Regions from separate parts of the Oerskovia sp. Root22 genome, predicted to be linked through region 1. Evidence: riboswitches for the same ligand, from Rfam matches in the RefSeq annotation. Region 1 holds a riboswitch; each other region holds the start of a gene.

The links. Region 1 has a riboswitch for thiamine pyrophosphate ahead of ASE15_RS02175 (thiamine ABC transporter substrate binding subunit). Riboswitches for the same ligand answer to the same signal wherever they lie in the genome.
Region 2: another riboswitch for thiamine pyrophosphate. It lies ahead of thiD (bifunctional hydroxymethylpyrimidine kinase/phosphomethylpyrimidine kinase); the one in region 1 lies ahead of ASE15_RS02175 (thiamine ABC transporter substrate binding subunit).
Region 3: another riboswitch for thiamine pyrophosphate. It lies ahead of thiC (phosphomethylpyrimidine synthase ThiC); the one in region 1 lies ahead of ASE15_RS02175 (thiamine ABC transporter substrate binding subunit).

Annotation. Positions count from the first base shown of each region.
Region 1 is NZ_LMIL01000001.1:515,123-525,415, reverse strand. It holds gene ASE15_RS02190 (YdeI/OmpD-associated family protein) at 1-150, shown strand, start outside; gene ASE15_RS02185 (serine hydrolase) at 231-1,652, opposite strand; gene ASE15_RS02180 (DUF4235 domain-containing protein) at 1,720-1,989, opposite strand; TPP riboswitch at 2,159-2,284, shown strand; gene ASE15_RS02175 (thiamine ABC transporter substrate binding subunit) at 2,343-3,434, shown strand; gene ASE15_RS02170 (iron ABC transporter permease) at 3,440-5,137, shown strand; gene ASE15_RS02165 (ABC transporter ATP-binding protein) at 5,137-6,438, shown strand; gene ASE15_RS02160 (DUF4235 domain-containing protein) at 6,524-6,850, shown strand; gene ASE15_RS02155 (response regulator transcription factor) at 6,893-7,546, opposite strand; gene ASE15_RS02150 (sensor histidine kinase) at 7,543-8,736, opposite strand; gene ASE15_RS02145 (DUF6069 family protein) at 8,923-9,360, shown strand; gene ASE15_RS02140 (dihydrofolate reductase family protein) at 9,501-10,115, shown strand; gene pgi (glucose-6-phosphate isomerase) at 10,206-10,293, opposite strand, start outside.
Region 2 is NZ_LMIL01000007.1:19,642-29,934, reverse strand. It holds gene ASE15_RS04970 (SDR family NAD(P)-dependent oxidoreductase) at 1-285, shown strand, start outside; gene ASE15_RS04965 (YceI family protein) at 507-1,175, shown strand; gene ASE15_RS04960 (hypothetical protein) at 1,201-1,569, opposite strand; gene ASE15_RS04955 (DUF389 domain-containing protein) at 1,674-2,660, opposite strand; gene ASE15_RS04950 (HEAT repeat domain-containing protein) at 2,694-3,521, opposite strand; TPP riboswitch at 3,663-3,763, shown strand; gene thiD (bifunctional hydroxymethylpyrimidine kinase/phosphomethylpyrimidine kinase) at 3,755-5,365, shown strand; gene ASE15_RS04940 (hypothetical protein) at 5,431-5,703, opposite strand; gene ASE15_RS04935 (quinone oxidoreductase) at 5,700-6,749, opposite strand; gene ASE15_RS04930 (ATP-binding cassette domain-containing protein) at 6,776-7,558, opposite strand; gene ASE15_RS04925 (FadR/GntR family transcriptional regulator) at 7,668-8,354, opposite strand; gene ASE15_RS04920 (2-isopropylmalate synthase) at 8,544-10,293, shown strand, end outside.
Region 3 is NZ_LMIL01000011.1:381,827-392,119, reverse strand. It holds gene ASE15_RS17135 (response regulator transcription factor) at 1-160, shown strand, start outside; gene thiC (phosphomethylpyrimidine synthase ThiC) at 263-2,008, opposite strand; TPP riboswitch at 1,999-2,108, opposite strand; gene ASE15_RS17120 (hypothetical protein) at 2,704-4,065, opposite strand; gene ASE15_RS17115 (ABC transporter ATP-binding protein) at 4,062-4,697, opposite strand; gene ASE15_RS17110 (peptidoglycan-binding protein) at 4,688-5,767, opposite strand; gene ASE15_RS17105 (hypothetical protein) at 5,858-6,388, opposite strand; gene ASE15_RS20965 (hypothetical protein) at 6,914-7,432, opposite strand; gene ASE15_RS17090 (hypothetical protein) at 7,491-8,075, opposite strand; gene ASE15_RS17085 (hypothetical protein) at 8,057-8,392, opposite strand; gene ASE15_RS17080 (diacylglycerol kinase family protein) at 8,634-9,617, opposite strand; gene ASE15_RS17075 (CAP domain-containing protein) at 9,685-10,293, opposite strand, start outside.

The DNA.
Region 1 (10,293 bases):
GCGCTCACGGCCGAGGCGCGTGCGGCGTTCGACGGGCTGTCGTTCAGCCGCCGGCGCGCGCTGGTCGAGCCGATCGAGGCCGCCAAGACCCCCGAGACCCGGCAGCGGCGGATCGACAAGGCCGTCGCGGAGCTGGCTCCCGGCGCGTAGGCCCCACGACGGAGATCCCGGGCAGGGCCGGGGCAGGACGACGGTCAGCCCCGGTCCCCGGGGGCCTCGCGCAGCTCGCCCTACTTCGAGCCCGCCGCCCCACCCAGCAGCGCGAACGCGCTCTCCGCGGTGTCGACCAGCACCATCGGGTTCGCGAGCACGGCCGGGTCCGTGGCCGCGAGCTGCACGGTCACGACGTACGTGTCGCCCGCGGCGTCCTCCGCGAGCCACGAGCCCGCCAGGACGCCGGGCGCGCTGCCACCCTTGAACGCGACGTAGGGCCACGCCGTCGTGTCGACCTCGATGCCGGGGTTGGCCGAGAGCACCTCGCGCACCACGGGGTCCTGCTCGCCGCGGTCGTGCAACCAGACGTGCGCGGCGCACAGGTCCGACGACGTCGCGAACCAGTCGACGTCGTCCTGCCACACGGGCGTGGTCACTCCCGCGGGGTCGACGGCGAGGGGCCCGCCGGGCAGCGCGTCGAGCATCGCGCGCCGTCCCGCGGTGTCGGCCGCCGCCCACCCGGTGGCCTGCGACGGCGAGCCCCAGGCGATCGCGAACGCGTCGCGGGTCGTGAGGAACGGGGTGTTGAGCGACGGGTCGGCGTGCCCCAGCGTGGCCTGCGCGCGTTCGACGGCGTCACGCCCCACGGCCTGGACCAGCAGGTCGGTCGCGGTGTTGTCGCTGATCGAGATCATGAGCTCGGCCGCCTCGCGCACCGTGACCGCGGTGCCCGTGGGCGCGTCCTGGAGCTGCCCCGAGGGCAGGGACCGCACGTCGTCGGTCACGGTCAGCTCGTCGTCCCAGGTCAGCGTCCCGGCCTCGACGGCCTGCGACACCGCGCCCAGCACGTAGAGCTTGAAGATCGAGCCGAGCGGCAGCACCTCGTCCGGGTCCGAGCCGCCGGGAGCCTCCTCGACCGCCTGGCACGTCCCGTTGTCCAGGACCTGGGCCACGAGCAGCGAGCTCTGCGCGTCCACGGCGTCGAGGCGTTCGCCCAGCTCGTCCCAGCTCGCCGCGGGCTCGCGGTGCGGGTCGTCGCCCGGGCCGAAGAACAGGGTCTCGATGCGGCTGTCCGCGTCGACACCGATCTGCATCGTGAAGAACTGCCCGCTCGCCCCGACGATCGTCAGCGCGGCCTGCTTCTCGCCCGCGTCGACGACGTCGACCGAGACCGGCACCCATTCCCGGTCCGCGCGGAGCTGGTCCAGCACGGGCACGAGCTGGGCGGCGGGCACCTGGTCCAGGAACGTCCGGGCGAACCGCCGATCGAGCGTCGCGGCATCGGGGGACGCGTCCGCGTTGAGCACCTCGAGCACCCAGGCGGCCGCCTTGCCGACCGTGCCGCCCGGCAGCGCGACCGCGGTCGGGGCCACGCTCGGCGAGGGCGACACCTCGGAGCCGTTCCCGGACGACGAGCACCCGGTCAGTGCGAGCCCCACGACGAGGAGGCCTCCTACGAGGGGTGAGCGACGGCGTCGGGCGGCAGGAGAGGAGGGCATCGAGACACCCTACGGAACATCCGTGACGCGGCGGGCGCTGACCCGCCGGAGCCGCCCGACCCCGACCTCAGGACGCGCGGGCCGCGAGCCGCGTCACGACGCGCTTGGCCTCGCGCCCCGCGAAACGGCGGGCGAACACGCTCGCGGCCGCAGCGGCCGCGGCGAAGGTGACGGCGCTGATGATGCTGACCTCGGGGTCGTCCAGGTCCTTGGGGGCGTCGTGCCCCGTGGCCTTGGCCCACGCGAAGCTCACGACCTTCTGCGCGACCCAGCCCGCGGCCAGCGTCAGGGCGACGGTCGCGACCTTCTCGGTGAGGGTCTGCTCGTTCTCGGCCATGTGGACCTCCAGGTGAGGGTGAGGCGGGCGGGGCGCGCCGCGCGTCGTGAAGGTGCCCGACGGCGGAGCTCAGGTCCCACCGTAGCCGTCGCCCGGGGCGGGGCGCGCCCCGGGCGAGACCACACGCCGGACCCCTGCCTGCGCCGTCGGACCGCGGTGTAAAGTCGCAGGTGAACGACAGGGGAGCGCCGACCGCCCGGAGACAACGGGCAACAGGCGCTGAGAGTGCGGACCACCGCAGACCCTCGAACCTGATCCGGTTAGCACCGGTGGAGGAAGTCGGGCTTCTCCAGCCTCGCTCACGGGACCTCCCGTGCGCGAGGTCCCCCTCCTGTGACGTCCAAGGAGGACACATGAACACCATCAGTACCCGCCGCGGCACCGCCCGCACGATCGGCCTCGGCCTCGTCGGCGGGCTCAGCGCGCTGGCCCTCACGGCCTGTGCCGGCACGACCGACACGGGCGCGGGCGACACCTCGTCGAGCGCCGAGGCGAGCACCGTCACGCTCGTCACGCACGACTCCTTCAACGTGAGCGAGGACGTCCTCGCCGCGTTCGAGAAGGAGTCCGGGCTGACCGTCAAGCAGGTCGCTCCCGGCGACGGCGGAGCGCTCGTCAACCAGCTCATCCTGACCAAGGACGCGCCGCTCGGCGACGTCGTGTTCGGCATCGACAACTCGTTCGCGACCCGCGCGATCGACGAGGGCGTGCTCGAGCCCTACACGCCCTCGGGCCTCGCCGACTCGGCGACCCAGTACGCCGTGGGCGACGGCGAGCTCACCCCCGTGGACCTCGGCGACGTCTGCGTCAACGTCGACCGCGCCTGGTTCTCGGCCGCGGGGATCCCCGAGCCCACGACGCTCGACGACCTGACCGAGCCCGCGTACAAGGACCTGCTCGTCGTGACCAACCCCGCGACCTCGTCGCCCGGGCTGTCGTTCCTGCTCGCGACCGTCGGCGCCTACGGCGAGGACGGCTGGGAGGGCTACTGGAGCAAGCTCAAGGACAACGGCGTCAAGGTCGCCGACGGGTGGTCCGACGCCTACTACGTCGACTTCTCCGGCTCCGAGGGCAAGGGCCCACGCCCCCTCGTGCTGTCCTACTCGACGTCGCCCGCGTTCACGGTCACCGAGGACGGTACCGAGACCACCACGGGCGCGCTGCTCGACACGTGCTTCCGCCAGGTCGAGTACACGGGCGTGCTGGCCGGGGCCAAGAACCCCGAGGGCGCCAAGAAGCTCGTCGACTTCCTCGTGAGCGACGCGTTCCAGGCCGACATCGCCGACAACATGTACATGTACCCGGCGGACGCGGACACCGAGCTGCCCGAGGGCTGGGCCGAGTTCGCGCCCCTGTCCCCGTCGCCCTTCGAGGTCGCCCCCGCCGACATCACGGCCCACCGCGACGAGTGGATCAAGGCGTGGACGTCGACGGTGATCGGCTGAGCACGATGCCCGTGAGCCGCGGCCTGCCCGCGGCCGTGCAGCGCGGCGGGCGGGTCCTCCTGTGGGGGCTCGCCGCCGGGCTGCCGCTGCTCTTCCTCGGGGTGTTCTTCGCGTGGCCCGTCGTGACGCTGATCGCGCGCGGGTTCGTCACCAACGGCTCCCTCGACCTCTCCGGCTTCGCCGAGGTGTTCTCCGAGCCGCGGACCTGGCGGATCATCGGGCTGACGCTGTGGCAGGGCGTGCTCGGCACCGTGATCTCGGTGCTGCTCGGCGTGCCCGGCGCGTACGTGCTCTACCGGTGCCGGTTCCGGGGGCGCACGTTCCTGCGGGCGTTCGTGACGGTGCCGTTCGTGCTGCCGACCGTCGTGGTGGGAGTGGCGTTCCGCTCCCTGCTGGTCGAGGGCGGGCTGCTCGGGTTCCTGCGGCTCGACGGGACGTTCGGGGCGATCGTCCTGGCCCTCGTCTTCTTCAACTACTCGGTCGTGGTCCGGACCGTCGGCGGGCTCTGGGAGCACCTCGACCCGCGTGCCGAGGAGGCGGCCCGCGCCCTGGGGGCCTCGCCCTGGCGGGCGTTCCGGTCCGTGACGCTGCCGTCGCTGGCCCCGGCCATCGCGTCGGCCGCGTCGATCGTGTTCCTGTTCTGTGCCACGGCGTTCGGTGTCGTGCTCGTCCTGGGCGGGGTCCAGTATGGGACCATCGAGACCGAGATCTGGATCCAGACGACCCAGTTCCTCGACCTGCGCGCGGCCGCGGTGCTCTCGGTCGTGCAGCTCGTGGTCGTGGTGGTCGCGCTGAGCGTGGCCAACCGGACCCGCGCCCGGCGCGAGCGCGCGCTCAACCTCTCCGCGGCGACGTCCGCGGCCCGGCCGCTGCGCCTGCGGGCCGACGCGGTCCCGCTCGCGGTGACCGCCGTCGTCGTGCTGGGCCTGATCGCCCTGCCGCTCGTCAACCTCCTCGTGCGCTCGTTCCAGACCCCCGACGGCTGGAGCCTCGCGAACTACGCGAACCTCGGCACGACCGGCGGCCGCAACGCCCTGAGCGTGACCGTGTGGGAGGCCACGGCCAACTCGGTGCGGACCGCCGCGATCGCGACGCTGCTCGCGGTCGTGATCGGCGGGCTCGTCGCGCTCGTCGTCTCGCGACGGCCTCGGTCGCGCACGGGTCGTCGGGCGATCAGCGCGCTCGACTCGGTCTTCATGCTCCCGCTCGGCGTCTCGGCCGTGACGGTCGGGTTCGGGTTCCTCATCACGCTCGACAAGCCGCTCGGGATCGACGTGGACCTGCGGACCTCGGGGTTGCTCGTGCCCATCGCGCAGGCGGTCGTCGCGATCCCGCTCGTGGTCCGGACCGTGCTGCCCGTGCTGCGCGCGATCGACCCGCGGCTGCGCGAGGCCGCAGCGACGCTCGGGGCGTCGCCCGCTCGCGTGTTCGCCGCGGTCGACGGCCCCATCGCGGCCCGGTCCCTGGGTCTCGCGATCGGGTTCGCGTTCGCGGTGTCGCTCGGCGAGTTCGGGGCGACGTCGTTCCTGGCCCGGCCCGACGCGGCCACGCTCCCCGTGGTCATCTTCCGGCTCATCGGCCGGCCCGGGGCGGAGAACTACGGCATGGCACTGGCCGCGAGCGTCGTCCTCGCGGTCCTCACGGCAACGGTCATGATGGTGGCGGAACGCCTGCGCGGCGACCGCTCGGCAGGAGAGTTCTGATGGACGGAGCCACGGTGGTGGAGCGAACGACGGACGGCTCGGCTGAGCCGCACGTGCCGCACGACCCGAGCGGGAGCACGGCGGGCCGAGGGCTCGCGGTGCGCGACGTCGTCGTGCACTACCCCGACCCGGCCTCCTCGAAGGGCCCCGGGACCACGGCCGTGCGCGGAGTGAGCCTCGACCTCGCGCCGGGCGAGGTGCTCGCCCTGCTGGGGCCGAGCGGCTGCGGCAAGTCGAGCCTCCTGCGCGCCGTCGCGGGGCTCGAGCCCGTCGCGGGCGGGAGCATCGCGTGGGACGGGCGCGACCTCGCGGGCGTGCCCGTGCACCGGCGCGGGTTCGGGCTCATGTTCCAGGAGGGGCAGCTCTTCCCGCACCGGGACGTCGCGGGGAACGTGGCGTTCGGCCTCCAGATGGCGGGCCTCAAGCGGTCCGCGGCGGCGGGCAGGGTGGCCGAGCTGCTCGACGTCGTCGGGCTCGCCGGGTACGCGCAGCGGCCCGTCGCGACGCTGAGCGGTGGCGAGCGCCAGCGCGTCGCGCTCGCGCGCGCCCTGGCACCCGAGCCGCAGCTCCTCCTGCTCGACGAGCCGTTGTCGGCGCTCGACCGGGGGCTGCGCGACCGGCTCGCAGGCGACCTGCGCGCGGCGCTCGTCGCGACCGGGACCACCGCGCTGTTCGTGACGCACGACCACGACGAGGCCTTCACCGTCGCCGACCGCGTGGCCGTCATGGACGCTGGGCGGCTGCTCCAGGTCGCGGCGCCCGAGGACCTGTGGCGCGCTCCCGCGTCGCGGCGGGTCGCGGAGTTCCTCGGGTACCAGGCGTTCGTGGCGCTGGGGTCGGTGGGGGGATCTGTGGGGGGCTCCGAGGCGGCTCGTGGGGCTGATCGGTTGTCAGAACGTGGCCGGGGTATGCCGCGGGGTGGTTCTGACAACTCCTCGGCGGCGGGTGGTGAGCTGCTCGCGATCGGCCCGACAGGGCTCGTGCTCGTGCCCGGTGCCCACGCCACGGATGAGTTGTCAGAACGTGGTCGGGGTATGGACCGGGGTGGTTCTGACAACGCATCCAGGGCATGGTCCGCGAACGGCACGGTCGTCCGCAGCGCCTTCCGGCGCGGACGCACCGAGGTCACGGTCGACGTCGACCTGGGGGCCGGCCCGCAGCGCGTGGTCGCGCTCGGCATGCCGTCGGCGACACCCGTGCCCGACGGCGCCACGCACCACTCGTTCGCCCCCGCACCGGGGGAGCGGGTCCGGGTCGCGCTCGACCTCGCGGGCTGTGCGGTGGTGCCGGCGGACTCGTAGCCCGGCGGACGTGGTGTGCCGACAGGCACCCGGTATCGGCACCCCCCACCCTGCGACCGCCCGTCCCCCGCGTTAGCGTCGAAGCATGAGCGACGCCACGATCGACCACGTGACCGACCGTACCGAGGAGCACGACGGCAAGGCCGCGAAGATCCTGTACCGGCCGTTCGGGCTGATCAGCTCGATCATCGGCGGCCTGGTCGCGGGCCAGGTCTTCAAGCAGGTCTACAAGCGGGTGTCTCCTGGCCACCGCAAGGACGCACCTACGCCACTGCAGTCGGAGTACCCGCTGCGCGAGATCCTGATCGCCGCACTGATCCAGGGCGCGGTGTTCTCCGGGGTCAAGGCCCTGATCGACCGTGGCGGGGCGCGTGCCTTCCAGAAGTGGACGGGGGAGTGGCCGGGGGACTGAGCCACCCCGGCGCGTCGGCCCGGAGCACGCCTGGACGACGGCTCACGCGCCCCCGGCGTCCCGCACCAGCACGGCGAGCTGCGTCCGGTTCTCGAGCCCCAGCTTGTCCAGGACGCTCGACACGTGCGCCTTGACGGTCGGCACGCTGAGGTAGAGCTCGCGCCCGACCTCGGCGTTGCTCGCGCCGCGCCCGACGGCGAGCGCGACGTCACGCTCCCTCCCGGTCAGCCGGTCGAGCGACGCCCGCGCCCGTGCCCGCGCCTCGCCGACCGAGGCGGCCGAGGCCATGAGCCGCCGCGCGACGTCGGGGGACAGCACCGGTTCGCCGGCCGCAGCCGCGAGGACCGCTGCCGCGATCCGGGCCGGAGGCATGTCCTTGAGGAGGTAGCCGGCGGCGCCGGCGCGGAGCGCTCCGAGCACCTCGTCCTCGGTGTCGAACGTCGTGAGCACGACGACGGCGGGCGGGTTCGTCCGGGCGCGCACCCTGGCGGTCGCGGTGATCCCGTCGACCCGCGGCATCCGCAGGTCCATGAGGACCACGTCGAGGGGGTGGGCGTCGAGGAGGCCAGGGACCTCCGCGCCGTCGGCGGCCTCGCCGACCACCTCGATGCCCAGCGTGCCGTGCAGCATCATGCGCAGGCCGGACCGCACCAGGGCGTCGTCGTCGACGATGGCGATCCGTACGGGTCCGGTCATGAGCCCCACGGTAGCGACACCGTGAGCCGGAACCCGGCACCCTCCGGGAGCGGCCCGGCGAGCACCTCGCCGCGCAGCAGCCCGGCCCGCTCGCGGAGCCCGACGAGCCCGGTCCCCGTCCCCTGGAGCGAGGGCGCGTGCCCGGGGGAGGGGCCGTCGTCGGACACGTCGACCCGGACCTCGCCCGGCACGACCACGACCGCGACGCGGACCGCGCTGCCGGGAGCGTGCCGTCGGGCGTTGGTCAGTCCTTCCTGGACCGCGCGGAAGGTCGCTGCCTGCACGGTGGCCGGGACCGCGGTGAGGTCGCCGTCCAGCTCCCAGTCGACCGCGACGCCCGCGAGCCGGGACTCGTCGACGAGCCGGGCCACGTCGGCAGGCCCGGGAGCCGGGCGCAGGGCGTCGGGCTCTGCGCGCAGCACGCCCACCACGTCCCGCAGCTCCTCGAGAGCGGCGCTCACGCCCTCCCGGACCAGGCCGGCGGCACGGGCGACCTCCTCGGGCGGGGAGTCGGGCCGGAACTCGAGCGCCCCCGCGACGGTCGCGAGCAGCGACAGCCGGTGCGCGAGCGTGTCGTGCATCTCCCGGGCGATCCGCGTGCGCTCCGCGGCGCGGGCCTCCCGCACGCGCAGCTCCTGCTCACGCTCGGCCCGCCGTGCCCGCTCGCGCAGGTCGACGACGACCTGAGCCTTGGCCTGGGCGAACGCCCCCCAGCCGACGAGTGCGGCGTGCACCGCGGCGTCGCACAGCAGCCACCAGCCGAGCGGGAGGCCCGTCGGGCGCCACAGCGCCTGGACCGCGTGGCCCGCGAAGCCCGCCGCAGCGACGAGCACCGCGACACGCAGGGGCCGACGGCGGGCGACCTCGAGCGTCGCGACGGTGGATGCGGGCGTCGCCGCGGGGGACAGGGCTGCAAGTGCCGCCAGCACGAGGGCCGGCACCACGGGGTCGCCGAGCGCCGCCCCCGCGCCGCCCCGACGCCCGCGGGGTGTCCACCACAGGAGCGGGCTGAGGGCCACAGCGACCAGTCCGACGACGACGTCCAGCACGACGCGCGGCCCGGGCTCGCCCGGCAGGGCTCCCCACAGCATCAGGGCGGTGAGGGCGCCGACGGCGAGCACGGCCCCGGTCAGCACGCCCCGGGAAGGGGCCCGCGGCGGAGAGCATTTCTCGTTCGGGTAGCTGTTCATGCCGCCACCCTAGGAACGGGCGCGCTGCCGTCACCACCGACTTTCGGAGGGGGGAGCGGGCCGTCGGTCGTGAGGGGCGAGCCGTCGGGAGGGTCCGGCGAGGGAGGCCCGGGAGACACGGTGGGGACGTCGGCCGAGGGGTCGGCGCGGGCCCGGACGGGGCCCGATCGATCGGAGGGAGACGTCATGGACGCGTACCGGACAGCAACGAGCGGGGCGGCCGAGCGCACGGGCCAGGGGCGCACGAGGAAGGTGCCCGGATGGAGCGTGCCGCTGCTCGCCGCGGCGGCAGGGGTGGTCGTGTGGGGAGCCGGGACGGCGCTCGGCGTCGAGGCCGTCGTGCGGGGCGGAGCCGGTGACACGGTGATCGGACCGGTCTCCGTGATCGTCACCTCGCTGCTCGTCGGTCTCGCGGGCTGGGGTGTCCGTGCGGTGCTCCGACGGTTCGGCACGCCGCGGGCCGGGAGGACCGCAGGTGAGCGGACCTGGATGGTGACCTGCGGCGTCGTGCTCCTGGTGTCCCTGCTCGGACCGCTGGGTGCGGCGGGCGTGTCCGCGACCGTGCTCCTGGCCGCTCTCCACGTCACGGTCGGGGCCGTGGTCGCGCTGGGCCTGCGGCGCTGAGCCCACGTGGCCCGACGGCACGCCCCCCGCGCGCGCAACGCGCCGGGGTGCGTGCCACGGTGGGAGGCAGGGACCGATGAGTTCGGCAGCGTCGCCCGGTCTCAGCAGACGTACCCGCAGACCCCCGAAGGGACCTCATCATGGCGAAGCTCGTCTCCACCTTGTTCAGCTCGCTCGACGGCGTCGTCGAGATCGACCCGACGTGGCACTTCCCGTACTTCGACGAGCACATGGGCGCCGCGGTCGACGAGGACTACACGGGCGTCGACACCCTGCTGCTGGGCCGCGTCACGTACGACAGCTTCGCGGGTGCCTGGCCCGGCCGCGAGGAGGCCGGCGAGGAGGACGCGGTGTTCGCCAAGCGGCTCGGCGACCTGCGCAAGGTCGTCGCGACCCGGGGCGACGCGGACCTCGGCTGGCGCAACGTCGAGAGGATCGACGGTGACCTGGTCGAGGCCGTGACCACGCTCAAGGAGACTCCGGGCATCGCCAAGGTCCTGGTCGCGGGGTCGATCTCGGTGGTCCGCCAGCTCCTCGCGGCCGGGCTCGTGGACGAGCTGAGCCTCCTGGTCCACCCTGTCGCGGCCCGCAAGGGCGAACGGCTCTTCGACGAGGGCGACACGATCTACCCCCTGCGGCTGCTGCGCTCCGAGGTCTTCCCCACGGGCGTGGTCCACCTGGTCTACGGGCCGGCCGAGCTGCCCGGGAGCGAGGGGTACGACGAGGCCAAGGAGCACGTGCCGGGCGAGGCCTGAGCCTGCTGGAGGGGTGCCGAGCACGAGGTTGCGGTCGTTCTGGGCATCAGAACGACCGCAACCTCGTGCTCGGCACCAGCAGTCCGAGCGTCAGCTCCGCTGCTCGAGGTACCACCCGATGAGCGCCTGCGTCGACGGGTCCTGCGCAGCCAGCGCGGTGGCGTCGCCCGTGACCGCC
Region 2 (10,293 bases), on a different contig from region 1:
GTGCAGACCGACCTGACCGCGTCCATGGACATGCACGTGGGACGCACCGAGTGGACCCCGGTCGAGCGGACGGTCGAGATGATCGTCGCGGTCGCGCGCGGAGAGCTCGACGCGTGGTCGGGGGCGTTCGTCCGGGTCACGCACGACTCTCCCGAGTCGCTGCGAGCCGCGTCCGCCGCCGCCTCCGGCTCGACGGACAGCGTGCCGGGACCGGACGCGCGTCGGTTGCGCGTGACGCGGTTCGGTGACGACGACCCGATGCCGGGGACGCTCCCGGCGCGCTGAACCCGGGCCGCTCGCTTCCCGCGAGCGATCAGAAGGGCCGTTGCTCCTCCGGGAGCAGCGGCCCTTCTCGTCGTCCTCCGTGGTCGGGAGGTGGCCAGGTTCACCCTGCGAGTAGTTGAACTTTCTACTACTCATGGGGAATGCTCGAGGGGCACACCGACCCGGTCGGTGCGGACACCGCCGTTCTGCACCTGCGAGAACGAGCGAGAGGCCCTGCCCGGATGACGATCGACCACCCGACCCGGTTCTGGAACGGCATGACGATCCCGGATGCGGGGACGTTCCTGCTGGACGAGGCCCACAAGCGGGTCGGGTTCCTCGGCAAGCACATGATGGTCTCGCCGGTGCGCGGTGAGCTCACGCGTGCGAGCGCCACGATCGTCGTCGGGGCCGACCCCCTCGCGTCCACGGTCTCCGCGACCATGGACGCGACGAGCCTCACGACCCACCACGACGAGCGCGACGGGCACCTGCGCAGCGCCGACTTCCTGGACGTCGAGCGATTCCCGACCGTCGAGTTCCGCAGCACGTCGGTGCGCTGGCAGGGCCCGCAGGACGACGCCATGCTCAGCTGGGCGCGCCTGCGCAACCGTTCGCCCGAGCGCTCCGAGGTCCCTGCGGCCAGGATCCAGGGGGCCGGTGCGGGGCACTTCGTCGTGAGCGGGCTGCTCACGATCCGGGGCGTGACCCTGCCGATCGATCTGACCATGCAGTTCGGCGGGGCGCGGCGAGACCCGTACGGCCGCGACATCTTCGGGTTCAGCGCCTCGGGCACGTTCGACCGCGAGGCCTACGGGCTCGTGTGGAACGTCGTGCTGGAGACCGGCGGGCTGCTGGTGGGCAAGAAGGTCGAGATCGAGATCGCCGGCGAGGCGATCCGGCAGGACTGAGCGACTGTCGCTCGTCGCGCGTTGGTCAGGAGTGGCGGCGTCCGCGGGACGCCCCGAACGGACCACCCACGAACAGCCCCAGGCCGAGCACGAACCCGAAGTCGTACCAGTTCCCGTTGTTGTGGACCTCGTAGATGTTCACCGTGTCGGTGAACAGCGAGATCACGAAGGTCACGGGCACGATGATGCCCTGCCACAGGCCCAGCCAGAACCCCGCCGGGCTGCCGTCCGCGGTGGGCGTCCCGACGTCGGGGTTGGGCCCAGGCGCGCACGCGGAGAGGACGAGGGCCGCGCCGACCAGTGCCACGGCGAGGACAAGCCGTCGACGGCCGCGGTCCGGAGCGACCTCCGAGCGGGGCCCAGGTGAGACGTCGTTCCCGTGCGTCGAGCTCATGACCGGCCTCCTCGTCGTGGGGCCGTCCTGGCCCACCTCCAGGATCCGCCGAGCATCGCGCGGGCTCAACCGCGCGGGCTCAACCGGGCGTGGCAGTCGGGCCGTCAGCCCGTCGCCGGCAGTCGCCTCGTCCCACCGATCACAAGCGTGACGTCGACGTCGACGTCGGCGAGCCCCGCCTCGTCGAGCGCTGCGCGCAGGGTGGCGGCATCGGCCTCGGGGGCCGGGCCGATCGCTTCGATCCTCAGGACCGACCCGCTGAACGAGATCCCGGTGATCGTCCAGCTCTCCTGCTCGGCCCACGCCTGGGCCACAGGGGCCGCGGCGATCTTGTCCGCGTTCTGCCGCAGGACGTGCTGGCTGATGGTGCTGAGGGGAACCGCGACGAGGAGCAGGGCAGCGGCGACCGTGACGAGGCTCGCACCCCGCAGGGGGCCGACGAACCGCTCGGTCTCGCCCGCGGCCGTGCGGACCTGGAAGAGCAGGAAGACGATCGTGCCGGTCGCGATGATCGCCGCGACGTTGGTCGCGAACAGCAGCAGCGCCCCCAAGGCCTGGTTCGGGGCCCCGGACTCGAGCGTGAGGCCGACGACCGCGAGCGGCGGGACGAGAGAGATCGCGATGGCGACGCCCGGCAGGGCGTCCGACACGTCGGCGCGCACCAGGGCGAACGCACCGACGGCCCCGGTCGCGAGCGCCGCGAGCAGGTCGATGAGCTGGGGCGTCACGCGGCCCGCGACCTGGCTGTTGGTCGCCGCGACGATCTCGATCGGGACGAACAGCCCGACGACGTACCCGGTCGCGACCACCCCCGCGGCGCCCGCGATGACCAGGAGCGCCGACGAGGTCAGGTTCCGGTGGTCGTTGAGGACGATCGCGAGCGCGGTCCCGACGATGGGCGTCATGAGGGGCGCGACGATCATGGCGCCGATCACGGTGGCCGTGCTGTCGGCTGCGACGCCCGCCGACGCGATGATCGCGGCGAGGATCAGCAGGGTCCAGAACGTGGCCTGACGCGACCGGGAGGACGGCCCCTCGCTGATGAACAGCGCGGACGTCATCCGCTGGACGTCGGCCGTGGTGACGCGCATGCTGCCTCCCGGGGCGTCTGAGTGTCCCCAGCATCACAGGGGGTCGGCGCTCGCGCTCGGTGTACCGGTGCGGACACGGCGCACGCGCTGCCAGGTCTTCAGGGACTTGCGTGCCGCGCTCGCGACCGTGCTGCCGTTCGCGATGGCCACGGTCTCCTCCGCAGGGTCTGCTGCGATGTGGAGCAGCCGCTCGTGGACACGCTCGCTCCCGGTCCTCCCGAGGGCACGGACCGCCCAGTACCGGGTGTCGACGTCGGGTGCGCACGCCTGGTCGAGGAGCCAGACCGACTGGACGGGGTCGATCGAGCCCAGGGCGTTCGCGACGTACCCCAGGAGCGGGAACCGGTGCTCGACGAGCTCGCGGCGCAGCGCGTCGACGGCGTCCGCGCCCCCGAGACCGGCCAGCGCTCCGGCCGCGGCCTCCCGCACGACGTGCTCGGGGTCGCGGAGCCGGGCGACGAGGTGCGGCACTGCCTCGTGCGCGTCCAGGTCACCGAGCACCTCGCAGCCGACACTCCGCTCGGAGGTGACGGGGGAGCCGAGCAGGGCGAGGGCGTAGGGGACGGCTCCCCGGAATCCCGCCCGAGCGCACGCGGCCGTGAGGTACCAGGTGGCCGAGACCCCGGACTCGAGGGCGCGCATCATCGCCGGTTCGAGCGATGGGTTCGCGAAGGCGTAGAGGCGGTTGAGAGTCCGCTCGAACGTGCCGATCGGGTATCGCTCGACGTGCAGCACGACGTCGCGCAGGGCGTCGACGGCGCCCTGGTCGTCGTCCATGGCTCGCTCGGCGGCGTCGTCGACCGCGTCCTCGTGGACCTCGGGGTCCGGGTCGAGGAGCCGGGCGACCAGGTCGTCGGTCATCGCGAGGCCGAGGGGCGCGAGCGACGACGGCGAGAGGGAGCGGAGCGAACCATGCGGTGAGCATAGAGGCGGGCGACGCCTCAGGTGCCGCCACCAGGCGGACCGCCGCCGGCAGGACGCCCCTCGCCCGCTAGAGTTCCCTGCCATGACACGGGGTGCCCGCTCCCACGAGCCGGGCTGAGAACACACCCGTCGAACCTGATCTAGCTAGCACTAGCGAAGGGATGTCGGCAATGTCGCTTGCTGCCACCGCACCTGTCCTGCCCACCCCCACCCCCGCACCTGCGCCGGGGACCCGGGGTGCGACCGAGCACGGCGTGTCGCCGGGGGCCGAGGCCTCCCGCCCCCGCGTCCTGTCCATCGCGGGCACCGACCCGACGGGAGGTGCCGGGATCCAGGCCGACCTCAAGGCGTTCGCGGCGCACGGCGCGTACGGCATGGCGGTCACGACCGCCCTGGTCGCGCAGAACACGCACGGCGTCCGCACGGTCCACGTCCCGGGTGCGGACTTCCTCACCGAGCAGCTCGACGCGGTCTCGGACGACGTCACGATCGACGCGGTCAAGATCGGCATGGTCGCCGACGAGCCGAACGCACGCGCGATCGCCGCGTGGCTTCGTCGTGTGCAGCCGCCGTTCGTCGTGCTCGACCCCGTCATGGTTGCCACGAGCGGCCACCGCCTCCTCGACGAGGAGGCCGAGCAGGCTGTGCGCGAGCTGGTCGCGCTCGCCGACCTCGTGACCCCCAACCTCCCCGAGCTCGCCGTCCTCGTCGGCGAGCAGGCCGCGACCACCTGGCCCGACGCCCTCGCCCAGGCGAGGCGCCTGCACGCGGCGAGCGGCGCCGTCGTGCTCCTGAAGGGTGGTCACCTCACCGGGGAGGAGTCGCCCGACGCCCTGGTGGGCGCGCGCGGGCCCGACGACGTCACGACCTTCGCGGCGGCCCGCATCGACACCGTGCACACCCACGGGACCGGGTGCTCGCTGTCGGCGGCGGTCGCCGCCCTGCGTCCCCGACGGGACGGCTGGGAGAGCGCGACGCGCGACGCGAAGACCTGGTTGACCGGCGCGCTGCGGGCCGGGGGAGCGTTGGCGGTGGGCACGGGCCGCGGACCCGTCGACCACCTGGCGCACCTGCCCACGCTGGGCAGGCAGGTGTTCTCCGAGGAGGCCTGGGAGCGGATCGAGGGGTGGCGCGAGGCCGTCGAGAGCATGGGGTTCGTGCGGGCGCTCGCGGACGGGAGCCTCGCCGCCGAGGACTTCGGGTTCTACCTCGCGCAGGACGCCGCGTACCTCGCCGAGTACTCGCGCGTGCTGTCGCGGGCGAGCCAGCTCGCGCCGACGCCCGAGGCCCGGCAGTTCTTCGCGGGGGCGGCAGTCGAGTCGCTCGAGGTCGAGCAGGCGCTGCACCGTGACTGGTTGGGCGAGCACGTCGGGATGGACCGGGGGGCGGTCGAGAGCGTCGACCCCTCTCCCGTGACCGCCGCCTACACCAACCACCTGCACGCGGCGTCGAACGGGTCGTACGCGGAGACCGTCGCGGCGCTGCTGCCGTGCTACTGGCTGTACTCGTACATCGGCGACGTCCTGGTGCGCCGGGCGGGGGACCTCGACGGGCATCCTTACGCGCGCTGGATCTCGCTCTACGGCGACCCGGCCTTCCAGGAGGCGACACGCACCGCGTGCTCGTTCGCCGACGAGGCCGCGCGCTGGGCCTCGCCCGCCGAGCGCGAACGTATGCTGCGCGCGTTCGAGCTGTCCTCGATGCACGAGTACCTGTTCTTCGAGCAGGGGCTGACCCGGCCGACCTGGCCCGAGGCGCCGGTCGGGGGCGCCGAGAAGTGAGCAGATGCCCCTGATCCGCCGCGAACAGGGGCAACTGCTCACTTCTCGGAGAACTGATCGGTGCCTCAGGCGCTCGTCGCCCCAGCCTCCGGGTACACGCAGTCGTAGCCGGGCGGCCACCAGCGCCACGACGTGCTGACCTGGTTCGACGACACGCCTGCGGGGCGCTCGGTGACGCACTGCGTGCGCATCTGGTCGAGCCCGACGGTCAGGTAGTACACCGCCAGCACGCCCGTGAAGACGACCATGAGGACGGTCAGCGCCAGCCGCAGGCGGCGGTCGGTGCGCCGGGTCGGTTCGTCCTCGCCGGGTCGCGGCGGGACCCAGTCCCAGCTCACGAGGCGGCGCCCGCCCCGGTGACAGAGCCTTCCTCGGTGGCCGAGCCCGCGGCAGGGTCGATCCCCGGGACGAGCAGCACCTTGCCGGTCGTCTCCCGGCCCTCCAGGGCGCGGTGCGCGTCGGCGGCGCGGGCGAGCGGGAACGTCGCGCCCACCCGCACGTCGAGGTCGCCCGAGGCCACGAGCGCGAAGACCTCGTCGGCGCGCTCGAGGAGCTCGGCGCGCGTCGCGGTGTAGTCGTCGAGCTTGGGGCGGGTCGCGAACAGCGAACCACCCTTGTTGAGGCGCTGGAGGTCGAACGGAGGCACCTGGCCCGAGGACCCGCCGAACAGCACGAGCATCCCGCGGCGGCGCAGCGACGCGAGGGAGGCCTCGAACGTGTCCTTGCCGACCGAGTCGTAGGCGACCGCGACGCCCCGACCGCCCGTGAGGTCGCGCACGATCGCGGGCAGCTCGGTCGTGAGGTCGTCGAGCTCGGCGTAGTTCACGACGTCGGACGCCCCGGCCGCGCGCGACAGCTCGGCCTTGGCCTCGGTCGAGACGGTCGTGATGACGCGTGCGCCGCGGCGCACCGCGAGCTGGGTCGCGAGCAGGCCGACGCCCCCGGCTCCCGCGTGCAGCAGGACGTCGTCCCCGGGCTGGACCGGGTACGTCGAGGTCACGAGGTAGTGGGCCGTGAGCCCCTGCAGGCCGACGGCCGCCGCGACGCGCAGGTCGACCGACTCCGGTACGGGAATCGCGATGTCCGCCGGGACGACCACCTGCTCGGCGTACGAGCCGAACGCGTTGGTCCACGCGACGTGGTCGCCGGGCTCGAAGTCCGTGACGCCGGGGCCGACCGCTGCGACGACGCCCGCGCCCTCGGTGCCGACCACGTGCGGGTACTCCATCGGGTACACCCCCGCCCGACGGTAGGTGTCGATGAAGTTGACGCCCGCCGCCGCGACGTCGACGAGGAGCTCGCCGGGTCCGGGTGCTGGGGTCGGGAGCTCGACGAGCTCGAGGACGTCGGGGCCGCCTGCCTGGAGTGCCTGGATCGCGCGCATGGGGTCAGCCTAGGCGGGGCGTCGGGTCAGGCGGTGCCCGGACCCGCCGAGGCCCGCCAGCGTCCGTGGCGGCGCTCGACGTGGACGGGGTGGGCGAAGCAGCGCGAGACGGCCTCGGTCGTCAGGACCTCGTCCGCGCGACCGGCCGCGGAGACCCGCCCCGGCGCGAGCAGCAGCGCGTGGCTCGTCGACGTGGGCAGCTCCTCGAGGTGATGGGTCACGAGGACCGAGGCGACCTCGGGGTGCGTGACCCGCACCGCGTCGATCGTCGCGAGCAGCTGTTCGCGTGCCGCGACGTCGAGCCCGGTGCTCGGCTCGTCGAGCAGCAGCAGCGCGGGGTCGGCGACGAGCGCCCGGGCGATGATCGTGCGCCCGCGCTCTCCCTGGGACAGCGTGGTCCAGGGCTCGTGCTCCTTGCCGCCGAGCCCCATGTCCGCGACGAGGGCGCGCGCCCTGTCGACCTCGGCTCGGGTCGGCTCCCAGCGCTGGCGCCACTCGGTCGTCCCGGTGATCCCGGTCAGGACGACCTCCTGGATCGTGAGCGCCGTGCGCAGCGGGTGACGCGGGTTCACGTGCCCGATCCTGCTGTGCAGGGCCTGGACGTCGACGCGCCCGAGCGTGTTCCCCAGCACGTCGACCTCGCCGCGCGTGGGGTGGTTGCGCGCCCCGCACAGGCTGAGGATCGTGCTCTTGCCCGCACCGTTGGGGCCGACCAGGGCCCAGTGCTCGCCCGCGCGGACCGTGAGGTCCACGTGCTCGAGGATCGTGCGGCCGTTGCGGACGAACGCGACGTCGCGCAGGTCCAGCACGACGACGCCCGCCGAGGGGGGTGGTGGTGCGTCGGCGGGCGGGACGGGACCTCCGGTGCTGGTGCGCACGGAGGACGGGGACCCGGCCGGGACGCTGGGGGAGGCGGTGTCAGTGCTCACGGGTGACCTTCTCGTGGACGGAGTCGAGGTGTCGGCGGCTCGTCGCGGCGGCAAGGTCGGCGTCGCGGTCGCGGACGGCGTCGAGGATCGCCTCGTGGGCGTCCTGGTCGTGCCGGTGGCGCTCGCCCGCGCCGTCGAGCTCGATCATGTCGACCATCGCCCGACGCAGGCGAGGGACGAACGTGGAGAACAGGTCGGTCAGGACCGCGTTGTGCGCGGCGTCGACGACCGCTCGGTGGAAGACCAGGTCGGCGTCGACGTACTCCTGCGCGCTCGCGGTCGCCGGTACCTTGCCGCGACCCGCGAGCGCCGCGGCCATGGCGCGGAGGTCGGCCGGGGTGCGGCGGGTCGCGGCGAGCCGGGCGGCCTCGGTCTCCAGGGCTCCGCGGACCTCGAGGACGTCGACGATCTCGCCGCGCCGCAGGACCTCCTGCCAGTCCTCGCCCGGCTCGGCCCGGACGACGTAGACGCCCGAGCCCTGGCGGCTCTCGAGCACCCCTCTGCCCGCGAGCTGACGGATGGCCTCGCGCACGGTCGACCGTCCGACGCCGAGCTCGGCCGCGAGCGCCTGCTCGCCGGGCAGCCGGTGGTCGAGCGGCCAGGTGCCGGTGCGGACGCGGTCGAGCATGAGCTCGGCCGCCTGGTCGGCGAGGGGGAGCCGGCGGAGCGTGGGCATGGGAGCCAACCTCTCAGGTTGTCTGAGGACTTGATCGCGGCTAGCGTACCTCCCATGTCGTGGAGCGCACTCCTTCTTGGTCGCCGCGGCGGGGCCTGAGCCGACCGGCTCCCCGCCGTGGGGGTCTGCCGTGCGCCGGTCGGACGCCGCCTGCCGTGCACCGCGCGGCCCGCACCCGGAGACATGACCATGACCACCAGCCCGTTCCCCACGTTGCGCACCCCCGACGGCCCACCCGCACCTGGCCGGCCCGCGTGGAACCGCCAGCGCGCCTCGCGCATGCCCTCGCACCGCTACCAGGACGTGTTCTCGCGCGTCGACGTCCCGCTCACGGACCGCCGGTGGCCCACCCGTCGCCTCACCGCGGCGCCGCTGTGGGTGCCCGTCGACCTGCGCGACGGCAACCAGGCCCTGACCGAGCCCATGGACCCCGCCCGCAAGCGGCGGTTCTTCGAGCTGCTCGTCGCGATGGGCTACACGGAGATCGAGGTCGGCTACCCGTCGGCGTCGCAGACCGACTTCGACTTCGTCCGCCTGCTCGCAGAGACGGACCTGGCGCCCGAGCACGTCACGATCGTGGTCTTCACGGCCGCCCGGGCGGACCTGATCGCCCGGACGTTCGAGTCGGTCCGTGGTCTGCGCAACCCCGTCGTGGTGCACCTGTACACCGCGACCGCCCCGACCTGGCGCGACGTCGTCCTGGGCAGGGGCCGGGCCGAGCTCTCAGACCTGATCGCCGCAGCGGGCACCGAGGTCCTGCGGCACGCGGGGGACGATCCGCGCGTCCGCTTCGAGTTCTCGCCCGAGGTCTTCAACCTCACCGAGCCCGACTACGTGCTCGAGGTCTGCGCGCGCATGACTACCCTGTGGGACGCGACCCCCGAGCGGCCCGTGATCCTCAACCTCCCGGCGACGGTCGAGGTCGCGACGCCCAACGTCTACGCCGACCAGATCGAGTACATGCACCGGAACCTCGACCGGCGCGAGGCCGTGATCCTGTCCGTCCACCCGCACAACGACCGCGGCACGGGCGTGGCGTGCGCCGAGCTCGCGGTCCTGGCGGGCGCGCAGCGCGTCGAGGGCTGCCTGTTCGGCAACGGCGAGCGCACGGGCAACGTCGACCTGGTGACGTTGGGCCTCAACCTGCACGCGCAGGGCGTGGACCCCGAGATCGACTTCTCCGACATCGACGAGATCCGTCGCACGGTCGTGGACTGCAACCGGATCGGTGTGCACGAGCGCCACCCGTACGCGGGCGACCTGGTCCACACGGCCTACTCCGGGACGCACCAGGACGCGATCCGCAAGGGGTTCGCGCGCCATCACGCGCAGGCGCGTGCGGCGGGCCTCGATCCTGCGGACGCCCCCTGGAGGGTGCCGTACCTGCCCGTCGACCCTGCCGACGTCGGGCGCTCGTACGACGCCGTGGTGCGCGTCAACAGCCAGTCCGGCAAGGGCGGCATCGCCTACCTGCTCGAGTCCGCGTACGGGCTCGAGCTGCCGCGACGGCTCCAGATCGACTTCGCGGGCCGCGTGCAGGAGCACGCGGACGACAGCGGGGGAGAGGTGACGGCCGAGCGCCTGTGGCGCCTCTTCGAGGAGGCGTACGTCCTGCCCGACGACGGAGGTCGCCAGATCCTGCCGCTCGCCTGGTCGGTTGCGCGGCCGGGCGAGAGCGACGACGGCGGCGAGCGCCTCGACGTCGTGCTGTCCGTGGAGGGTGAGCGGGTCGAGCGGTCGGCGGTCGGTGCAGGACCCGTCGACGCGCTCGCGAGCATCCTGGCCGGACTGGGACTCCCGGTCGAGGTGCTGGGGCTCACGCAGCAGTCCGTCACCGCTGGCAGCGACGCGTGGGCCGTGACCTACCTGGAGCACCGCACCGCGGACGGCTCGGTCGCGTGGGCCGTGGGGAGGGACGCGTCGGTGCTGGGGGCGAGCG
Region 3 (10,293 bases), on a different contig from region 1:
GGGGCAGTCGAACGCCGAGATCGCGGCGACGCTCTACCTCGAGGCGAGCACCGTGAAGTCGCACCTGAGCCGCATCATGACCAAGACGGGCATGCGCGACCGCGTCCAGCTCGTGGTGTGGGCGTACGAGCACGGGATCGCGGCGCCCGGCACGAGCTGACCCCGCCCGACCCCGCTGAGTGCGGAGTACTCGTCGCCGATCGGCTCGTTCGACGACGAGTACTCCGCACTCAGCGGTCGGGCAGGTGGCCGAGGCAGCGGCTCAGCTGCCCGCGACCGGCAGGTAGACCCGGCCGCCCGCGTCCGTGAACTCGCTCGACTTCTCCGCCATGCCGGCCTCGATCGCCTCGACCGACGTCAGGCCGTTCTTCTCGGCGTACTCGCGCACGTCCGCGGAGATCCGCATCGAGCAGAACTTGGGCCCGCACATCGAGCAGAAGTGCGCGGTCTTGGCGGGCTCGGCCGGCAGCGTCTCGTCGTGGAAGGCGCGGGCGGTGTCGGGGTCGAGGGAGAGCGCGAACTGGTCGTGCCAGCGGAACTCGAACCGGGCACGGGACAGCGCGTCGTCCCGCAGCTGCGCACGCGGGTGCCCCTTGGCGAGGTCGGCGGAGTGCGCCGCGATCTTGTACGTGATGACCCCCGTCTTGACGTCGTCACGGTCGGGCAGCCCCAGGTGCTCCTTGGGCGTGACGTAGCAGAGCATCGCGGTCCCGGCCTGGGCGATGATCGCGGCCCCGATCGCGGACGTGATGTGGTCGTAGGCGGGCGCGATGTCGGTCGCGAGCGGTCCGAGCGTGTAGAACGGCGCCTCCTCGCACAGCTCCTCCTCGAGGCGCACGTTCTCGACGATCTTGTGCATGGGGACGTGCCCCGGGCCCTCGATCATGACCTGCACGCCGTAGGACTTCGCGACCTTGGTCAGCTCGCCCAGCGTGCGCAGCTCAGCGAACTGGGCCGCGTCGTTGGCGTCCGCGATGGACCCCGGTCGCAGGCCGTCACCCAGGGAGAACGTCACGTCGTAGTCGCGCAGGATCTCGCACAGCTCCGCGAAGTGCGTGTACAGGAACGACTCCTGGTGGTGCGCGAGGCACCACGCGGCCATGATCGAGCCGCCGCGGGACACGATGCCCGTGACACGGCGCGCGGTCAGCGGGACGTAGCGCAGCAGGACGCCCGCGTGCACGGTCATGTAGTCGACGCCCTGCTCGGCCTGCTCGATCACGGTGTCGCGGTAGATCTCCCACGTGAGCTTCGCGGGGTCCCCCTTGACCTTCTCGAGCGCCTGGTAGAGCGGCACCGTCCCCACGGGGATCGGGGAGTTGCGCAGCACCCACTCGCGGGTCTCGTGGATGTCCTTGCCCGTCGAGAGGTCCATGAGGGTGTCGGCGCCCCAGCGCGCGGCCCACACCATCTTCTCGACCTCCTCCTCGATCGAGGACGTCACGGCCGAGTTCCCGATGTTCGCGTTGATCTTCACGCCGAACGCCTTGCCGATGATCATGGGCTCGATCTCGGGGTGCCGACGGTTGGCCGGGATCACCGCCCGGCCACGCGCGACCTCGTCGCGCACGAGCTCGACGTCGACGCCCTCGCGGGCAGCGACGAAGCGCATCTCGTCGGTCACGACCCCGGCGCGCGCCCAGGCGAGCTGCGTCCGGGCGCCGCCCGTACCGCGCTCGGTGGGGACGACGTCGGGCCGGAGCCAGGACGCCCGCAGGGCGGGCAGGCCGCCCGCGAGGTCGAACGCCGCGGGGTCGTCCGACTCGGTGTAGGGGCCCGAGGTGTCGTACAGGTCCAGGTGCTCGCCGTTGCTCAGGAGCACGCGGCGCTCGGGGACGCGCAGGTGCTCCTCGCCCGGGACCGGGTGGTGGACCTTGGCGGACCCCGCGATGGGTCCGGTCGTGATGGTGTGCGCGGACGACCCGGTGGTCGCGGCGGGCACGGTGGGTGCAGCTGGTGCAGCGGCGGCGGGCCCGGTGGTTGTGGGCACAGCGGTCTCAGAGCTCATTGCTCTCTCCCTACGTCGGCATGATCCGAACAGGTTCGAACGGTCGGCGGCGCTGAGCCGCCCTCTCAGCTCGCTGCTGCGAGCTCCCGTGGGTGTGTGTGGAGTTGTGGGTCGTGCTGGTGGTGCGGTGGTGCTGGGTGGTGCGGTCGTCACCGTAGCGCACGGCGCCGGGCGTCGGCGCACCTGTCCCGCGTTCGGCGCTCACGGCCTCACTGCTCGAGCAGCGACCTCGGTGATCTGTCCGTCCTCGGCGATCGTCCTCACCAAGTCGACGTCCGTCGCCTGCCCGAGCGCGAGGACATCCGGTACCCACTGACCCTCGTTGGCAACAGGCGCCGCCGAACAGCCAACCACCAGCACACTCAGCAGGCCAGTGGCGACGCCAGCCAGGCCGACCTGCATCGCAAGGTCGGCCTGGCCAGAACAGATCGGGTTCGCTCAGTGAACCACGTCGAGGTAGCGGTAGGTGATCAACGAGGTCGTGATCGTGCCGGTCTGAGAAATGCTCCTTGCAGATGCCCACCCGCCATAGACCGTTGCACCGCTGCCGGTCGCGGGGTTCTTCCATGACATTCCTGCTCGCGCGCTCGAGCAAGTGTCGTTCCTCACCTTGGAACGCGTGGGCGACTCTACGGCTGTTCCTCACACCCGAGCCCACCGTCCCGGCCCCTCACGAATCTTGCAGCTCTCTGTACTCACCTCTCCTTGAAGTACTTGAAGAGGTGCTTCTCGCGGGTCGTGAGCGCCCCGGCCACGGCCCCGACGAGCACCGCTCCTGCTCCGGCGAGGACGGTCCGCATGCCGATGATCCAGGTGCTCACCTGGTCGGTGGCGAGCCCGTCACCTCCGGCTCCCGCGAGCCACCACAGCGCGGGGACGGTCACGACGATCCCGGCACCGGTCCAGGCGGCGGTCTCGAGGAGCATCTGCCAGGTCAGGGCGGCACGCGGGACCCGGGCGTGCAGGGCCGCGGCGAGCTCGAGGCGGCGCAGCCGTATCGCGACGTATCCCAGGGCCAGGCCCAGGGCGGCCGTGGCGATCGGGGTGGGCTCGGTCAGGCGGCCGGAGAACTCGGCGCTCGCGTCGTAGGTCGCACCGAGCCGGCCGTTGAGCTGCTTCTGGGTGGGTTGCACCTCGGAGGACGGGTCGGCGACGACAGTCGTGCGCAGGAGCGTCGCGGTCTCGGGGTCGACGGGCCAGATCTCGACCCAGCACGAGTCGAACAGCCCCGTGGCGGGTACGGGAGCGACGGCTGCGTAGCCCAGGGCGCGGTCGCGTCCGTCGTCGGGGTACGGGTAGACCGCGCCGAGCCGCGCGGGCCCGGTGGTCGTCGCGATCGAGTCACCGGGGACCGCGCCGAGCGCCTCGGCCAGGTCCGCGGACAGCCACAGGCCCGCCCCGGCGACCCGTCCGCGGTCGAGCGCGCCGAGCAGCCCAGGGGTTGCTTCGAGGCCGGTGAGCTCGCTCGAGGGGAGGTTGAGCGCCCGCAGCGGTTCCCCGGTCCGCAGGGCGCCGGCCGCGTTGACGCCGTCGACCCTGGCGAGGGCCTCGCAGCGTGCCCCGTCGACCTGCCCGGTAGCCTCGAGGATCTGCACGCTCGCGCCCGCGTCGCGGTACTCGCGGGCTCCCTCGATAACGCCGACGATCGCCCGCACGTCGACCGCGGCCAGCGCGCCGACGACCACCACGAGCACCGCCGCGAACAGGGTCGCGCGGGTCGTGCCGGTCGCGACACTGCGCCACGCCTCGGACACCACGGACGCGGCCCGCATCGTGCGAGTCCGTCCGGCCCGTGCAGGTTCCCCGCCGTGCCCGACGGCGCCGCTCACCTCCGCGCGGGGGTGCGCTCCGTCGTCGGGCAGGGTGGGGGCGTCGAAGCCGAGGCTGGCGGGCAGGCTCGACGTGTCCGGGGGCGCACCGACGTTGAGGGCAGCGCCGTCGTCAGGCGAAGTGGACGCTCCTGCGGGCGGGTCCTGACGACCGGGTCCTGCGGGGCGGTGAGCGTCGCCTGGGGCAGTCGCGAGACCGGGCCGCGCGCCGTCGTCGGGCGTGATCATGCCGCGTCCTGCGCGTGCTGGAAGTCGGCGAGGTCGATCACGCGCGTGCAGGCGTCGCGCGTGTGCGGGTCGTGCGTGGCGACCACGACGATCGAGTCGTCCTGGGCGATGCCGGCCAGGACCTCGTTGACGGTCGCGGCCGTGCGCAGGTCGAGCTGCGCGGTGGGCTCGTCGACGAGCAGCAGGTCCGGCGCCAGGGCCACCGCGCGCGCGAGCATGAGCCGCTGGGCCTCGCCACCGGACAACGCCCGGAATGGGCGGTCCGCGACGGGCGCCAGGTTGAAGCGCGCCATGATCTCGAGAGCACGGGCCTCCGCGTCGGGACGGCGCAGACCGCGCGCAAGGAGCGGGAGCACCACGTGGTCCAGGGCCGCCCGGCGCGCGACACCGTGCGGGTTCTGGAAGACCCACCCGGTCGTGGCGACGCCCAGACGCTCGACCTGCCCTTGCGTGGGGCGCTCCCAGCCCGCGACGATGCTCAGCAACGTCGACTTGCCGCTGCCCGAGGGGCCCACGAGCGCGACGACCTCTCCCGGTACGACCTCCAGGTCCAGCCCGGTGAACAGCAGGCCCGTGCCGGGAAAAGCGTGCCCCAGATCGGTCCCGACCAGCCGCTTGCCCCCTACCGGCACGTCTGCCCCTCGGCCTGCGAGGTCAGCTCGACCTCGGTCGGCGCCGTGGCGGCGTCGAGGCCGTCGAACGTCACGAGGGTCTGCCCCAGGCTCGACGCGACGACCGTCACGGGGTACGCCGTGCCGTCCGCTGACACGCACCCCGCGGCGCCGCTCAGCGCGAACAGCGCCCCGGGCGGCACGACCGAGACGTCCAGCGGCGCGGCGAGCACGTACTCGAGCGTCAACGGCTCGGAACCCTCGGAGCGCTGCCAGCCGGCGAACTCCATGCTGCCGCGCACGGCCTCGAGGAACGCCGGATCGGTGACCACACCGCCCTCCCCGACGAACGCACTCAGCTCACCCAGACGCAGCACCCGGTCACCGGGCGTGACGTTCGAGAGCGTGTCCGACAGGCCCAGCGAGACCAGCGTCCCGGCCGTCGTCGCGAACGCCTCCTCGGACGTCGCGGCTCCCACGGGCACCTCGCACGTCTTCACCGTGACCGACGTCGCCGGGAGCCACAGCACCGAGGCGACCGGCAGGTCGCCGGTCGGCTTGGCCACGCCCGCGGCCTTGAACAGCTTGGTCACGGCGGCCTTGGTCGCGTCACCGTACGTCCCGTCCGCACTCACCTTGTGCCCGAGGCGAGCGAGCTCGACCTGCAGGGCCTTGACGTCGTCACCCTTGGCCGTGGGAGCCAGGTCCCGCCACAACGGGATCGACGTCGCGAGCGCCACGACCGGACGGTCGTCGACCGTGACCGGGCTCGATCCCGACTCGATCACCGCCCCCGGGGCGCACACCGAACGCGTGACCTTACCCGTGTCCGCCACCTGGAGCGTTCCCTCCTCCGCGACGACCGGGGTGACCTTGACCCTGCGCGCATCGTCGAACACCTGACGCGAGACCGGGACCGCCGCAGGCGGCGTCGAACTCCGCACACTCTGCGGCTCCGACTGCGGCGCCAACGCCATCCCCGCCGTGACACCTCCCGCGAGCAGCACGACCGCCGCGAGCGCGAGCACGCCTGCACGGGCTGCTCCTGAGCCGGCCGCCTTGGGCCGGGCGGGGCGTCGATCTCTGGTCACTGCTGCTCCTCGAGCTACTGCTGATGGCGTTCTTGGTGCGGGTGGACTTGGGCTGCCGGGATGTCTCTCCCTGTCATCGAGCAGCCCCGATCATCTGTCGGCCATCGCGCCCAAGGGGTCGTCCTCACACCGCAGCAGGTCCGGTGCGCCGGGATCGGTTCCCGGCCTCTTCTGCGCCAAGAGGTCCTCCTTGTACTGCTCACCCGTGTACGACTCGTCGACGACTTTGAACTCGCGGAGGCACTGCGCGATCAGCTCGTTGAAGTCCACCCTGTTCGGGTTTGTCACGATCTGCCGGTACAGATTCTCGACGGGATCCAACCCAGTGCTCTCGCCGCACGTCGTGAACGCCGACTCGAGTTCGTCGGTCCACTCGCCCGCAGTCTGATAAGACTCGAGCCCGTTTTCATCCACCCAGGTGGAGGCCGCGAAACCCAGGTCGCCGAGGCAGGCCAGGTAGGTGTCCTGCACCTCCCGATACTCCAGCTCCTCGATGACGCCGTCCTGAGCGACGTCCTGCACGAGCGCGACGGGCGACAACGACGCGAGAGCGCGAACATCCGACTCCCAGGGCGACTCCGACTGCTCGTCCTCACCAGCGGTACATCCGCTCAGGAGCACGCCCAGGGCGAATGCGGCTCCCAGACAACCCACTCTCCGCACAATCACACATCCTCTCCAGAGGCCCGAGCGGCCGACCCCGCAGAAGGTCGGCCGCTTTGGCAACACCCACCATCGGAAACGTCAGGGAATCACCCCGATGTGTCGGTTGGTCACCCACGACGGCGTAACCGACCCGGTCGACCTGGCCTGGCCCGCGAGCGCGTACGTGGACCATGTCGTCACCTTCGCGCCTGTCGCGGGGTTCTGATACGTCATCCCGGCTCGGGCCGCTGAACAGGTGTAGTTCGTCACCATCGCGTACCCCGGCGTGCTCGCGCTCGCGTGCAAAGCCCCCCCTTGAGGAGGCCCTGCACAGCTAGACTGGCAACACCCGACCCCATCCCGCAAAGGGATTCGTCAGGACTTCTCACTATGTAAACGGCACGTACGGTCCGTGACAACGAAACCACCTTCAACGCACCTCCCTCCCCACGGACTGCTGGCCAATCTCATCATGTGGAACCCTCGCGGTCGGGCGAGGTTTCACGGCGTATCCATGTCGAGCCCCGGCTGAAGCACCTCAGAATCGTCACCATCGAGCGTGACGATGACAGGATCCGTCCCCAGGAGACCGCGTTCCTCGAGCATCCGGGTGGTCGCGGCCAGGGCATCGGCTGCAGTCGGTTCATGCAGGCAGGTCGCGTCGATGTCCTCCACGTAGACGACCCCCCACCCCTCCGACGCCACGCCTGCGTTGTCGGTCGCGCAGGAGAAGACGTGTCGTGAGATCGCCCAGACGGGACGGTCGAGCTCCAGACTCCAGGTCTCCGTGAACTTCCATCCGGCTGATTCAAGGAGCTCGTCCACTTTCTCCATGCCTCGCGCCATGACTCCAGGAGACGAATGGAATCCTGGCGGCACGACATGGGTGTTCACCGCCGCGTCCTCGAGCAACGCCGCCACCTCGTCGGCCGAGAGAGGCTCTCCTCGATCGCTCTGGAGGTTCACCCGTGGAGACGAGCACGCGGCGAGGACCAGAGCGAAGACCAGAGCGAGCAGCACGCCGCCAGCCCCTCGGGTAAGTTCACCGTGACGGCAGCTCACCCGAGGGGCTGACGGGTCAGAACGACGTGTCGTCAAGGCAAGCGATGACGGTTTCACGAAGTTCCTCGGAAGGTCCGTTCGAATCGGCATTTGACAGCGAATAGCTCTCGAGATCCTCAGCCCGTGCGGACTCGGGCGCGACACCGTGCCGAATGAGGCAATCAACCGCGTTCTGCCGGTAGTCACCACCTTCCGGATTCGATCTCACCGCCGCGTAGAGCGGTTCGATCACCGACGTCGATCCGACCTCGCACTCAAACGCCTTCTCGGAAGCAGCTTCGGTCTCAGCCGCGTTTGACGCATCGACACCCGGGTACTCGATACGCATCCCGTGCTCACCGAATGTCACGAGATACCCCAGGTCCTCGACACATCGCTCGAACCTCTGCCTGGCCTCGTCCAGCTCCGCCTCAGCGATCTCGTCGTCCTCAAGGACTTCCCGCTCGAAATCGGTCGTGGCTTGGTTGCGCGCCTGAGCAAACTCGGCCGCGAACCGACCCTCGGACTCTGACGGCGCCGTCGAGCACCCGCCCAGCACAACCAGTGCGGCGACCACCACCCAAGACGGCCCTCTACTCACTCTCAGGTCGAGACCTTCCACGCGGACGTCGCACCACGGAAGATCGCCTGCCCGTAGTTCTGGGTGCGCATCCAGCTCGGATAGGTGCTGGTCACCGAGTACCCGTTCGACCAGTAGGCCACGTCATCGACGGGTGCGCCGGTCGCCGTCTTCCCGGTGAATCGCGCACGCGACATCCCACAGGTCCCGGTGAACGTTTCGGTGAATGTCGGATAGCCGTTGTTCTGGAAGATGCAACCGTACGGTCCGGTTGCCGCCTGCGCCGGAGCCCCCGCGACGACGACTCCGCCGAACGCCACCACCGTGGCCGTCAGGACTGCCATGATCTTTCGCTTCATTGCGTTCCCCTTCTGCAGACCTCCCCCCCTTGGGAAGCCCCTGCACCGCCAACCCTGGCAGCATCCGACGCAGCCTCGCAAGGGATACGTCAGGACTTCTCACTATCTGAACTGGACGTACGACCCAGTAGCGCCCAGGCCGCCTTCAGTGCCGCCCAGCACGATCACCGCACCGGGGGAGCCAAGCCCAGTCTCACCAGATGAGCGCCCGGACACCCTCTCCTCAGCTACCAGCCGCGGATCACCCGTCCGCTGGCGCACCCTCCGCGATGTCGTCGGACGTGTCGGGCTGGTAGACGCACACCCACAGCGCGCCGGCGCGCACGCTGACCTCGAGCTTCTTCGACGGCTCAATCACGTCGCCGTCGAGCTGGCGCGGCTGCGGCCGGTCGGAGATCACGGAGATCCGTGACCCGCGCAGCACCTCCATGTTGGGGACGCGCTTGCGCCCTCGCAGCACTCCGACGAGGAGCTGGACCCAGTGGCCCAGGTTGCGGGGCGCGAGGATCGCGACGTCCATCTGCCCGTTGTCGGGCACCGCGTCGGGCAGCAGGTTGACGCCCGCCTGGAGCTTGCCGACGTTCCCGACGAGCACGCTGCGTGCCCGACGGCGCAGCACCGGCCGGTCGTCGACGCGCACCTCGACCTTCATCTCGTCGTCGGCGAGGTGCTTGAACGCGGAGACGACGTACGCGAGCGCACCAGCCTTGGCCTTGAGCGCCGTCGGCGCGTCCTCCATCATCGCGGCGTCGAGCCCCATGCCTGCCATGACGGCGAACGCCTGCCCGTCGACCTCGCCGATGTCGACGGCGCGGCGCCCGCGGTCGAGCGCGAGGCGGATGCCGTCCTCCGGGCTGGGCGGGATACCGAGGTTGGTCGCGAGGAGGTTGCCCGTGCCGCCGGGCAGGACCGCGAGCGCCGCCTCGGTCCCCACGAGCCCTTCGATGCAGGCGCGCACGGTGCCGTCGCCGCCGCTCACGAACACGACCTCGGCGCCGCCCTCGACGGCCTGCCGGGCCTGGCCGGTGCCGGGGTCCTCGGCGGTCGTCTCGAGCCAGGCGGGGGCGGGCCAGCCCGCGTCGGCGAGCTGGGCCTCGATGGTCCGGCGGAGCTCGTCGAGCCCCTCGACCCGGTTCGGGTTGACGATGACCGCGGAACGGAGCGGTGCGTGGTCGAGACGTTGCTGGGCGGCGGGCTCGGGCGTTGCTTCGTGGGACGGGTTCACACCTGAGTATGTCGCGGCGCGCGCCGGCTCGCCCGGCAAGCGGACACCTCGGACCTTCCGGGCGTCCTCAGTACCCGAAGACCTGCACCCAGGTGTTGCCCACGCGCCCGATCCCCATCGCGGTGAAGTCGCAGTTGAGGATGTTCGCACGGTGCCCCTCGGACGCCATCCACGCGTCGACCACGGCCTGGGCGGTCTGCTGGCCCGCGGCGATGTTCTCACCGCCGGGTCGCGCGTACCCCTGAGCGGTCACGCGGTCGCCGAACGTCCGCCCGTCGAGGCTCGTGTGGCTGAAGTACCCCTGGTCGACCATGTCCTGCGCGTGCAGGGTCGCGGCGCGGGCGAGCTGGTCGTCGGCCCGCAGGGCCGGGCAGCTCGCGGCCGTGCGCTGCGCGTTGACGAGGCTCAGCACCGCGGCCATGTCCCCGGTGCCCGACGACGGCGCTCCCCCGGTCGAGCCGGCTCCGCCCGTCGAGGTGGTGGGGTCGGCGAGCAGCGCGGCCCGGGTCGCCGCACCGGCCACGCCGTCGGGCTCGAGGCCTTGTGCCGCCTGGAACGTGCGCAGAGCATGGTCGGTCCCCGCACCGAACTCGCCGTCGGCCAGGACCGTGGCCCCGTGCACCTGCAGCCGCTCCTGGATCGCCTGGACCTCGGGTCCGGTCGCGCCGAGCTGCGG